Regions from separate parts of the Rhodococcus sp. I2R genome, predicted to be linked through region 1. Evidence: riboswitches for the same ligand, from Rfam matches in the RefSeq annotation. Region 1 holds a riboswitch; each other region holds the start of a gene.

Region 1 (3,272 bases):
GAGGTCCTCGACCGCCTTCGTGGCACCGAACTGTTTAGTCAGTCCCTTTACTTCGATCATGGCGCTCACTGTCCCCTATGGCAGGGGTTGCGCACATCGCCCGCGAGTCGCGACCTGAGTCATCCTTTGGGATGACCCAACCCCTAGGTGAGTGGAAATACGTGTCCTGTCATGTATTTCCACGCACATGCGGCTACGGCGCCTCCGGCGAGCTGGCCTGCGCCCAGAATCGCTTCGGAATCCGCCCGGCCCGACGTGCCTCGAAGCCCGCCGATACCGCATGACGCATCGCCGACGCCATCAGGGCAGGATCCTTGGCACGGGTCACGGCGGTTGCGAGCAACACCGCGTCGCATCCCAGTTCCATGGCCAGTGCTGCATCGCTCGCGGTCCCGATGCCGGCGTCGAGGATCACCGGCACCCCTGCTGCCTCGACGATCATCTCGATGTTGTGCGGGTTACAGATGCCCAGACCCGTCCCGATAGGAGCACCGAGCGGCATGACGGCCACGCAACCGATGTCCTCGAGTCGTTTCGCCAGCACCGGGTCGTCCGTCGTGTACGGCAGCACCTTGAAGCCGTCGTCCACCAGTTGCTCTGCGGCCGAAACTAGTTCGATGGCGTCGGGTAGCAGGGTCCGCTCGTCGGCGATGACCTCGAGCTTGACCCAGTCGGTGTCGAGCGCCTCGCGGCCGAGTTGCGCGGTCAGCACCGCTTCCGCCGCACCGCGACATCCCGCCGTATTGGGCAGCGGCGCGATGTTCAGCTTGCGGAGCAGATCGAGCACACCAGTTCCCCCGGCCGAGTCCACGCGCCGCATCGCCACGGTGGTCAGCTCTGTACCCGAGGCGAGCAGGGCTTCTTCGAGCACCGCCAGGTTCGCCGCTCCCCCGGTGCCCATGATGAGCCGGGACGTGAAGGTGCGGTCAGCGATGATCAACTGTTCAACCACCCTGCACCGCCGTCAGTATCTCGATTTTCGAGCCTTTTTCGACGGTGGTGAGGTCCCACCGGCTTTTCGGCAGGACTGTTCCGTCGACGGCGACGGCTATGCCCTTCTCCGGCACCGACAGGTGTTCGAGCAACTGGCGCATCGTCAGGTCGCCGGGGAGAACTTGGTCTTCACCGTTCACTGTGATCATGGGTGTGCAACTTTCTCGAATCTCGAAGGGTCGGCGGCTTTTGCTTCGGGGAGTACGTCGCCGGCGAGGAGTGCCGATACCGAGTCTGCGGTGATGGGTGTCAACAGGATTCCGTTGCGTCCGTGCCCGGAGGCGACGATGACGCGATCGGAGATCCTGCCGATGACGGGCAGTCCGTCGGGACTGACGGGTCGGAGCCCGGCCGAGCACTCGTGCAGTTCGTATTCGCCGATGCTGGGCATCAAACGTTCCGCGTCGGCGATCAGATCTCGGACACCCGCGACGGTGACCTGCGTGTCTCGACCTGTTTCGTGCTGTGTCGCGCCGACGACCAACCCGTCGCCACGCGGGACGAGGTAGATCGGTCGGCCGTGGACGCTGCCCCGGACAGTGCGGGTCGGCGGCGGCGGTGCGCTGGGTCGGCGACGCAGCCGCAGAATTTCGCCTTTGACCGCTCGAACCGGCATCCCCGCCAGCAGCGAGGCGGTGTTCGCGCCTGCAGCGACCACGATCTGATCGGCGTTGATGGCCTCGAGATCGGTCACCTCCTCGGCGAAGAACTCCACCTGCGATGCCGCCTCGCGCAGCGCCGTCACCAACGCACGATTGTCGACGGCCAGTTCGGTGGGCGCGTGGATGGCGAGGCGTATGTTCTGCGCCAGCGAAGGCTCGAGCTCCCGTATCTGCGCCCGCGAGAGCATCTCGACCGAAAACCCCTGCTGCCCCAGAAATTCGGCGACGGTGCGAAGATCGGCCGCGTCTGCGGCGTCCAGTGCGACGGTGAGCGACCCGCTCGCGGTGAACACGTTTGTGCCGAGCGAGCGCCCGAACTCCGGCCACCGCTCCAGTGAGTGCGCGCCGAGCGTGAGCAGTCGATGCTCACCCGGCCATGCCTCGGACAGTGGGGCAAGCATCCCGCCGGCCACCCATGACGCGCCGGATCCGAGCGCAGGATCGTAGAGCCGTACCGACCAACCCTCACGTGCGGCACGTACGGCCACGGCGAGCCCGATCACACCGCCTCCGACTACCGCCAGTGTCGGCAACATCTACACACCACCTCACTCCCTGCGCCGGCATGATCCGGTTCAGGTGTTGACGGTAAGGACGTAGCGCGTCCACTCTCAGCCCCGCGAACCCCAGGACTCCCGTGTATTCATGAACTCCCCGACAGACTACCGTTTGCGGTGTGCAACCCACTCAGAGCTCACGTAACGAGTCGGCACGCGAACGTCTGGCGTCGGCTCGGTTGTATCTGTGCACCGACGCCCGGCGCGAGCACGGCGATCTGGCCCATTTCGCCGAGGCTGCCCTCTCCGGTGGCGTCGACATCATCCAGCTCCGCGACAAGAATTCGGCAGGCGAGCGCCAGTTCGGTCCGCTCGAAGCCAAGGACGAGCTCGCCGCGCTGGCTGTCTTGTCGGCGACGACGCGACGGCACGGTTCGCTGTTGGCCGTCAACGACCGAGCGGACCTGGCCTTGGCGGCGAACGCAGACGTGCTGCATCTCGGGCAGGGCGACCTTCCTGTTCACTACGCCCGCAGTATCCTCGGCCCGGACGTGGTCATCGGCCGTTCCACACAGAACCGCAACCAGGCGAGTCTTGCGGCCATCGAAGATGGAGTCGACTACTTTGCGACGGGCCCGGTCTGGGCGACGCCCACCAAACCCAATCGGACCGCCGCCGGGCTCGACCTGCTGCGCAGCACGGCCGAGGCCGCGCCGACGCGGCCGTGGTTCGCCATCGGGGGTATCGATGCGAGCAATGTCGACGAGGTGCTCGCGGCGGGTGCCGATCGAATCGTCGTGGTCAGGGCCATCACGCAGGCCCGTGATCCGCAGGCCGCAGCGCGCGAGTTGGCCGAGATTCTGCGCCCGCGACGCTAACCGAGCCAGCTCAGCACTGTGGACGGCGACAGTACCCGAACGTCGGTCGGCAGTCGCTGCTGTAGGCCACGGTCGGCAGTGACGAGGGCGGTGCGGGTGCCGCCGTCGTGTGCCCGTCGCGCAAGTTCGTCGTCTCCGCTGCCCGACGCATGGATCAACGGCACGCGGCCGTCTTCGAATCGGGCATTTCGCGCCTCGCCTTCCAGCACTGCTTCCACTTGCGATAGCCATCCGAAACCGCC
Region 2 (3,272 bases), on a different contig from region 1:
GTATCGTCGATGCCGTCGGCGATCGGTTGACCGTGCTGTTCGACTCCGGCGTCAGAACAGGTGCGGACATGGCGAAAGCGCTTGCGCTCGGCGCCGATGCGGTGCTGCTGGGCCGACCTTTCCTCTACGGTCTCGCGCTCGGCGGCCAGTCGGGCGTGGAGCACGTCTTGCGCTGCATCCTTGCCGAATTCGATCTCGTCACCAGCCTGTCCGGTCACACCGGCGCTGCAGAACTGGGACGCGAGTCGGTGATCTCCGCATGAGTGCAACTCCATCCTGGGTCGCCCACTCGATCTGGTGGCATGTCTACCCGCTCGGTTTCGCCGGGGCACCTGTCCATGATTGGGACGGAACATCACTGGCGGAGGAGCATCGACTGCTCAAGGTCGTCGAATGGCTGGACTACGCAGTCGAACTCGGAGCCTCGGGGATCGCGCTGGGGCCGATTTTCGCCTCGGAGGGGCATGGATACGAAACCGTCGACTATCTTCATATCGATGCGCGGCTCGGTACCGACGCAGACTTCGACACCCTCGTCGAGGCCGCTCACGGCCGCGGACTGAAGATCATGCTCGACGGTGTCTTCAACCATGTGGCGCAAGGATTCTCGAAGTACCGACAGGCGCTGGAATCAGGCCCCGGTTCGGACGCGGCACAGTGGTTCCATCTGGACTTCTCGGGCGAGCGCCCCACGCATCGAAGCTTCGAGGGACACGAGCACCTCGTGACGCTGAACCACGGCAATGCCGATGTCCAGCAGTACGTCGCCGACGTCATGTCGCATTGGCTGGGCCGCGGTGCCGACGGGTGGCGTCTGGACGCGGCATACGCTGTGCCGACGGAGTTCTGGGCCTCGGTGATCCCCCGTGTGCGGCAGAAGCATCCCGAGGCATATTTTCTCGGTGAAGTCATCCATGGCGACTACGCGCAGTTCGTTCAGCACAGCACGGTGGACTCGGTGACGCAGTACGAGCTGTGGAAAGCGACATGGAGCGCTATCTCGGAGACGAACTTCTTCGAACTCTCCCACGCACTGGGTCGGCACAACGACTGGCTGGAGACGTTCGTGCCCGCCACATTCGTCGGCAATCACGACGTCAACCGCATCGCGAGCACCATCGCCGACGAACGGCACCACGCGCACGCACTGGTCGTTCTCTTCACCACCGGGGGCACCCCGATGATCTACTACGGCGACGAGCAGGGCTTCCGTGGTGTCAAGGAGGAGCGCGTCGGTGGCGACGACGATGTTCGTCCCGAGTTCCCCATGACCAAGGAGGAACTCGCACCGGAGGGGTGGCCGATGTATCGCCTGCATCAGGAGTTGATCGGTCTACGCAGGCGTAATCCCTGGCTGCACTACGCACGCACCGAGACTCTCGAGCTGACCAATACCGCGTTGGTGTACCGCGCCTACGCCGGTGACGATCATGTCCACGTCGTGCTCGATCTCGGTGACGACCCCATCGATTACTCGCTCGGCGGCGACGTACTGGCTGGTCAAGCGACCGTCGAGGGTGGCCGCGTCACCGTGCCGCCGCACGGCTGGGCTGTCTTCGGTAGGAAGTAGCTGCCCGGCAACCGGATCGAGGGTCAGCCTCTGGCTTGCTTCGCGCGGTCGAAGAACGCCAGCACGTGCGGGACCTTGTCCTGCGGCACGTCGAACACCGCTTGACCTCCGAGGTACGAGATCGAGCCGTCGGACAACCGTGCACCGATCTTGACGCGTAGTCCGCCGCCACGGGGCTTCGCGTCGACTCCGATGTGCGCGACGTGCCAGCGGGGTCGGCCCGAGACGGTCTGCTGTGTCGCGTCGAAGATTTCGACGATGCGGTTGTCGAGGACGAGCACGACGTTCTCGTCCAACCAGTATTCGACGTACTCTCGCTCGCGCATCGTAGGAGCCTATATCCATCTCTACTGCTAGCGCTAGATAGAGGTACAGAGCCCGATAGGTACACTCGTCGTTGACACGGGGTGCCGCTTTCATGAAGCGGCTGAGAACACACCCGTCGAACCTGATCTGGTCAACACCAGCGTAGGGATGTCTGCACCCATGGGGTGCATTGTCTTTCGCGTTGGACGGCCAACGAGCGAGAGGCATGTGTATGAAACTGAGCGAGCAGACTGTTCTGGTTACCGGCGCTGGGCGGGGACTCGGGTCCGCGATTGCACGGGCATTCGCCGCCCAGGGTGCCGATGTCGTGGTCAACTACCGTCGCAGTGTTCAGTCCGCCGAACGGCTCGCTGCAGAGATCGGCGGCCTCGCCGTGGCGGCGGACGTGACGCAGGCCGACCAGGTCGAGACGATGTTCACCGCAGCGCAGCAGCACTTCGGAAAGCCCGTCACCACGGTCGTCAACAACGCTCTCGCCGATTTCTCCTTCAACGGTGACGCTCGTAGCACCGCTGACACCATCACCTGGGAGGAGTTCGACGCCCAGTTCCAGGGAGCGGTCCGCGGCGCACTCACCACCACCCAGCGCGCCCTCGGCGGAATGCGTTCCATCGGATTCGGCCGCATCGTCAACGTCGGCACGAACCTCTTCCAGAACCCCGTCGTTCCCTACCACGACTACACGGCCTCGAAGGCAGCGCTGCTGTCGCTGACTCGTACGCTCGCTGCCGACCTCGGGGCCGACGGCATCACCGTCAACATGGTTTCCGGTGGCCTCCTGCGTACCACCGACGCCAGCTCCGCGACACCGGAAGCTGTATTCGACCTCATCGCAGCGTCGACCCCGCTGCAACGCGTGGTGACGCCGGAGGAGTTCGCCGATGCCCTGCTCTTCTTCGCCTCACCCTGGTCGCGATCGGTGACCGGACAGAACCTCGTCGTCGACGGCGGCTTGGTCAAGGACTAGATCATGCTGCATCTCAACGCTTTTCTGTTCGGCTGCGGACACCACAGTGCCGCCTGGCGTCACCCGCGCTCCCGCGTCGAGGACCTCGGCGACATCGGCTATTACTCCGAGCTCGCGCGTACCGCCGAGCGGGGCAAGTTCGATGCGGTGTTCTTCGCGGACGGGCACTCGGTGCGCGATCCGGCCGGTGCCGGAACCTGGTTCCTCGAACCGATCACGGCGCTGACGGCCATGGCACGAGCGACCTCCCACATCGGGTTGGTCACCACGGTGTCCACCACGTTCTACACGCCGTTTCACGCCGCCCGGTTGCTCGCCTCGCTCGATCACATCAGTGGCGGACGAGCCGGATGGAACGTAGTCACCTCGATGTTCGACGCCGAGGCCCGCAATCACGGATTCGACGAG
Region 3 (3,272 bases), on a different contig from region 1:
TATCGATCTCGGCGAGCGTTCGCCAACCGATTCCGATGCGTCCCTGCGGCAGCTCCCCGGATAGCCACGACACGACGATGCCGGTGTCGGCGGGATCGAGCTCGGCCAATAGCTCCTGCAGCGCCTCGATCTTGGCCTTCCGCGAGCGCGTGGCTCCGACGGTGGTCGAGGTGTCGATGATCCGAGTGAACAGCACGAGAGGAAAATAACCCGTGGCACCGACATTCGATCCACGTTCAGCTGAACCCGAGGACCTCGTCTCCCCAGGCACTGCGGAGCGCTTCGTCCGGGTCGTCGACCACGCGGTCCTGACCGTCGATGACCAATGTCGATCTTGCCGACTCTGTGTACAGCGGCCAGTGCTTGCCGCCGTCGAGAAGGGCGGGGACACCGTGTCGAGCGAACGCTACCCATCTCTTCATCACGCGCGCCGAAACCACCGTGGCAGCCTTTCGGCCGCCGAGCCAGAACGTCGGATCGCGATTGAGTGTGCCGAAATTACCGAAGACATAGGGCAATTCGGTTGCGTGGCCGGCACCGATCCGGGCTGCCTTGAGCATCGGCGTCGCGTGGTCGAACCGATACATCCACACCGGCGAGTGCCGACTGTGCGCGTCGGCGATCCACAGGCTGGGCATCTTGAATCCGGCGTCACGCGAAATAGCCAGAGCACCGGCAGTTTTGGATCGATCAGGATACGCGGACATGATCTCGGCGATACGAAAGGCCGGAAGATCCTCGTGGTCGGCGGCGATGGCGCGAAACATCTCGGACACGGTCTCGGACGTGACCGGCATCAACGGCGACTTCATCAACCTGAAGATCGACGCCTCGTCGTGGTTGGTGCCGATGATCAATGGAATGCGATGCGCCAAGCCCTTCTGGAACGCCGCCACCGGATACCGCGGCACGATGTCGGCATCCACGACGGGGGCGAGTCCCAGCGTTCCCGGTACACGCGTGGGAACCTCGTAGCAGAGGGTGTCACTCGCCTCGACAATCCGATCGAAATCCATGGTCTTCAACTCACCGACGCGGTCCGGCGTCAGCTCGAGGAGCTCGAGGAAACGGGCGGCGACCTGCGCGGCTCGGTCCGCGCCGTACACCGACGTGGCCGGTGCACTCTGCACGATCGCGCGATGGAAGAGCCCCTCCGCTCTGGGCGAGGTCATCAATGTCGTCACCGAAGCGCCACCGGACGACTCACCGAAGAGCGTCACGTTCGACGGATCACCTCCGAATGCCTCGATACACCGTCGCACCCATTGCAGGGCAGCGATGTGGTCGCGCAGGCCGACGTTCGACTCGAACACGGCCTCGTCCGTCGAGAAGGAGGACAGGTCGAGAAAACCGAATGCACCGATTCGGTAGTTGATGGTGACGATCAGCAGGTCACCCGATTCGGAAAGGCTTCGACCGTCGTACACGCTCTGCGCCGCTGATCCGAGCGCGTAGGCGCCGCCGTGTATCCACACCATCACGGGTCTCGGTTCACCGTCCGGTTCCGGTGCCCACACGTTCAGAGACAGGCAGTCCTCGGACATCGGAATAGTCGGGTCCATCGGCACCGGACCGTCACGGCCCTGAGGCGCCATCGCACCGAACGCGGCGCAATCGAGCGAATCCGACCACGGCGCCAACGGGCGTGGCGACCGGAAGCGATGTTCTCCGCCCGTCGCGGCTGCATACGGGATGCCCTTCCAGACAAAGCCGGCGCCGTCACGGTGACCGATCACATCCCCGTACGGCGTGTGCGCTCGGCATGTCGCATCGCTCATGGCACCTCCTCGGTCTCGAACGCCAAGGTACCAACCTGGCGATCGGCCCGCCGGTGGCTCGAAGTGACAGACAAGTACGACGCGAGATTTCGACGACCTCACTGCCCCGTGAGCGGCACCGATGTCATCGGAGGTCGCCAAAGGCGCGTGCTAGGGTCGGCGTTGTTCTGACACGGGGTGCGTTCATAGAAGATGAATGCTGAGATCACACCCGTCGAACCTGATGCAGGTAATGCTGACGAAGGGATGTCAAGGCGATGACAACGCCTGTTTATTCAGTGGACCCTGTCCGCTATACGGATCGATTCTGGGAATCGACGCAGTCACTGCGCGCCGCGATCGATCGGCTCGAATTTCTGACGATGCTCGGTGACGGCACCCTGCCGTTGGAGGTCTTCCGCACCTACATCGAGCAGGACAAGCTCTACCTGGCCGGATACGCGAAAGCGTTGTCCATCCTCGCCTCCCGAGCACCCGATGCCAAGACCGCAGCCTTCTGGGCCACATCCGCTGCGAGCGCGGTCGAGGAAGCGTCGCTGCACGAGTCGCTTCTTTCCGGTGACGCTCTCCCGGCCGCCGACGGACACTCGTATCACTCACCCGCCTGCCTCGGCTATGTCTCCTACTTGATCGCCGCTGCAGCAACGGAGCCCTATCCCGTTGCTGCAGCGGCGATTCTCCCGTGTTTCTGGGTTTACGCCGATGTGGCCGCACGGCTCGCGCCCGCCGCCGAGGACGTACTCCGGAACGATCCGGAGCACCCATACGCCCGCTGGGTGACCACCTACGACTCCGACGAGTTCCGCACAATCGTCGACGGCGCGCGCATTCTCGTCGACGACGCCGCCGCCTCGGCCACCGAAGCGCAACGCGAAGCGATGGTCGACGCCTTCTCGGTTGCGACGCGATACGAATTGATGTTCTGGGACAGCGCATTACATCCAACGCCCTGGCTCCGGGACGAGAGCGAGGTCCTGCTGTGAAGAAGCTACTGTCGATGGCGGTCGTCGCCGTATCGGTCGCCGCCCTCACCGCCTGCTCGCAGTCGAACGAGTCGAACACCATTCGATTTGCTCTCGACTGGACACCGAACACGAACCACACCGGATTGTTCGTCGCCCTCGAGGAAGGGTATTTCGCCGACGCCGGCCTCGACGTCGAAATTCTCCCCTACAACAACACCTCACCGGATACGCTCGTCGATTCCGGTAACGCCGAGTTCGGCATCAGCACCCAAAGCTCGACTACCTTCGCCAAATCTGCCGGGGCACAAATCGTCTCGGTGCTGGCACCTCTGCAGACCTGGGCAACGGGCATCGGAGTCAGAGCCGACCGCTCCGACATCTCGAGCCCGAAGGATCTCGACGGCAAGGTGTACGCCGGATTCGGAGACGTCGGCGAACAGGCCGGACTGCGTCAGGTCATTCAGAACGACGGCGGAACAGGAGAATACGAGACCGTCGTGCTCGGAACCTCTGCCTACGAGGCGGTGTA

What was found. A riboswitch is a leader RNA that binds a small molecule or an ion and turns the genes downstream of it on or off. The one in region 1 is predicted to bind thiamine pyrophosphate.
Region 2: it holds a riboswitch for thiamine pyrophosphate, as region 1 does, so the genes downstream of both, KVY23_RS09560 (3-oxoacyl-ACP reductase) here and thiO (glycine oxidase ThiO) in region 1, are expected to answer to the same signal.
Region 3: it holds a riboswitch for thiamine pyrophosphate, as region 1 does, so the genes downstream of both, KVY23_RS19125 (TenA family protein) here and thiO (glycine oxidase ThiO) in region 1, are expected to answer to the same signal.

Annotation. Positions count from the first base shown of each region.
Region 1 is NZ_JAHUTG010000002.1:40,177-43,448, reverse strand. Features, by position in the region: gene KVY23_RS01780 (ABC transporter ATP-binding protein) at 1-60, opposite strand, end outside; gene KVY23_RS01775 (thiazole synthase) at 194-952, opposite strand; gene thiS (sulfur carrier protein ThiS) at 945-1,142, opposite strand; gene thiO (glycine oxidase ThiO) at 1,139-2,191, opposite strand; TPP riboswitch at 2,191-2,304, opposite strand; gene thiE (thiamine phosphate synthase) at 2,332-3,030, shown strand; gene KVY23_RS01755 (NUDIX hydrolase) at 3,027-3,272, opposite strand, start outside.
Region 2 is NZ_JAHUTG010000007.1:191,329-194,600, reverse strand. Features, by position in the region: gene KVY23_RS09575 (alpha-hydroxy-acid oxidizing protein) at 1-263, shown strand, start outside; gene KVY23_RS09570 (alpha-amylase family glycosyl hydrolase) at 260-1,570, shown strand; gene KVY23_RS09565 (hypothetical protein) at 1,594-1,896, opposite strand; TPP riboswitch at 1,964-2,062, shown strand; gene KVY23_RS09560 (3-oxoacyl-ACP reductase) at 2,109-2,864, shown strand; gene KVY23_RS09555 (LLM class flavin-dependent oxidoreductase) at 2,868-3,272, shown strand, end outside.
Region 3 is NZ_JAHUTG010000020.1:86,022-89,293, forward strand. Features, by position in the region: gene KVY23_RS19115 (ATP-dependent DNA ligase) at 1-196, opposite strand, end outside; gene KVY23_RS19120 (carboxylesterase/lipase family protein) at 237-1,778, opposite strand; TPP riboswitch at 1,942-2,042, shown strand; gene KVY23_RS19125 (TenA family protein) at 2,036-2,761, shown strand; gene KVY23_RS19130 (ABC transporter substrate-binding protein) at 2,776-3,272, shown strand, end outside.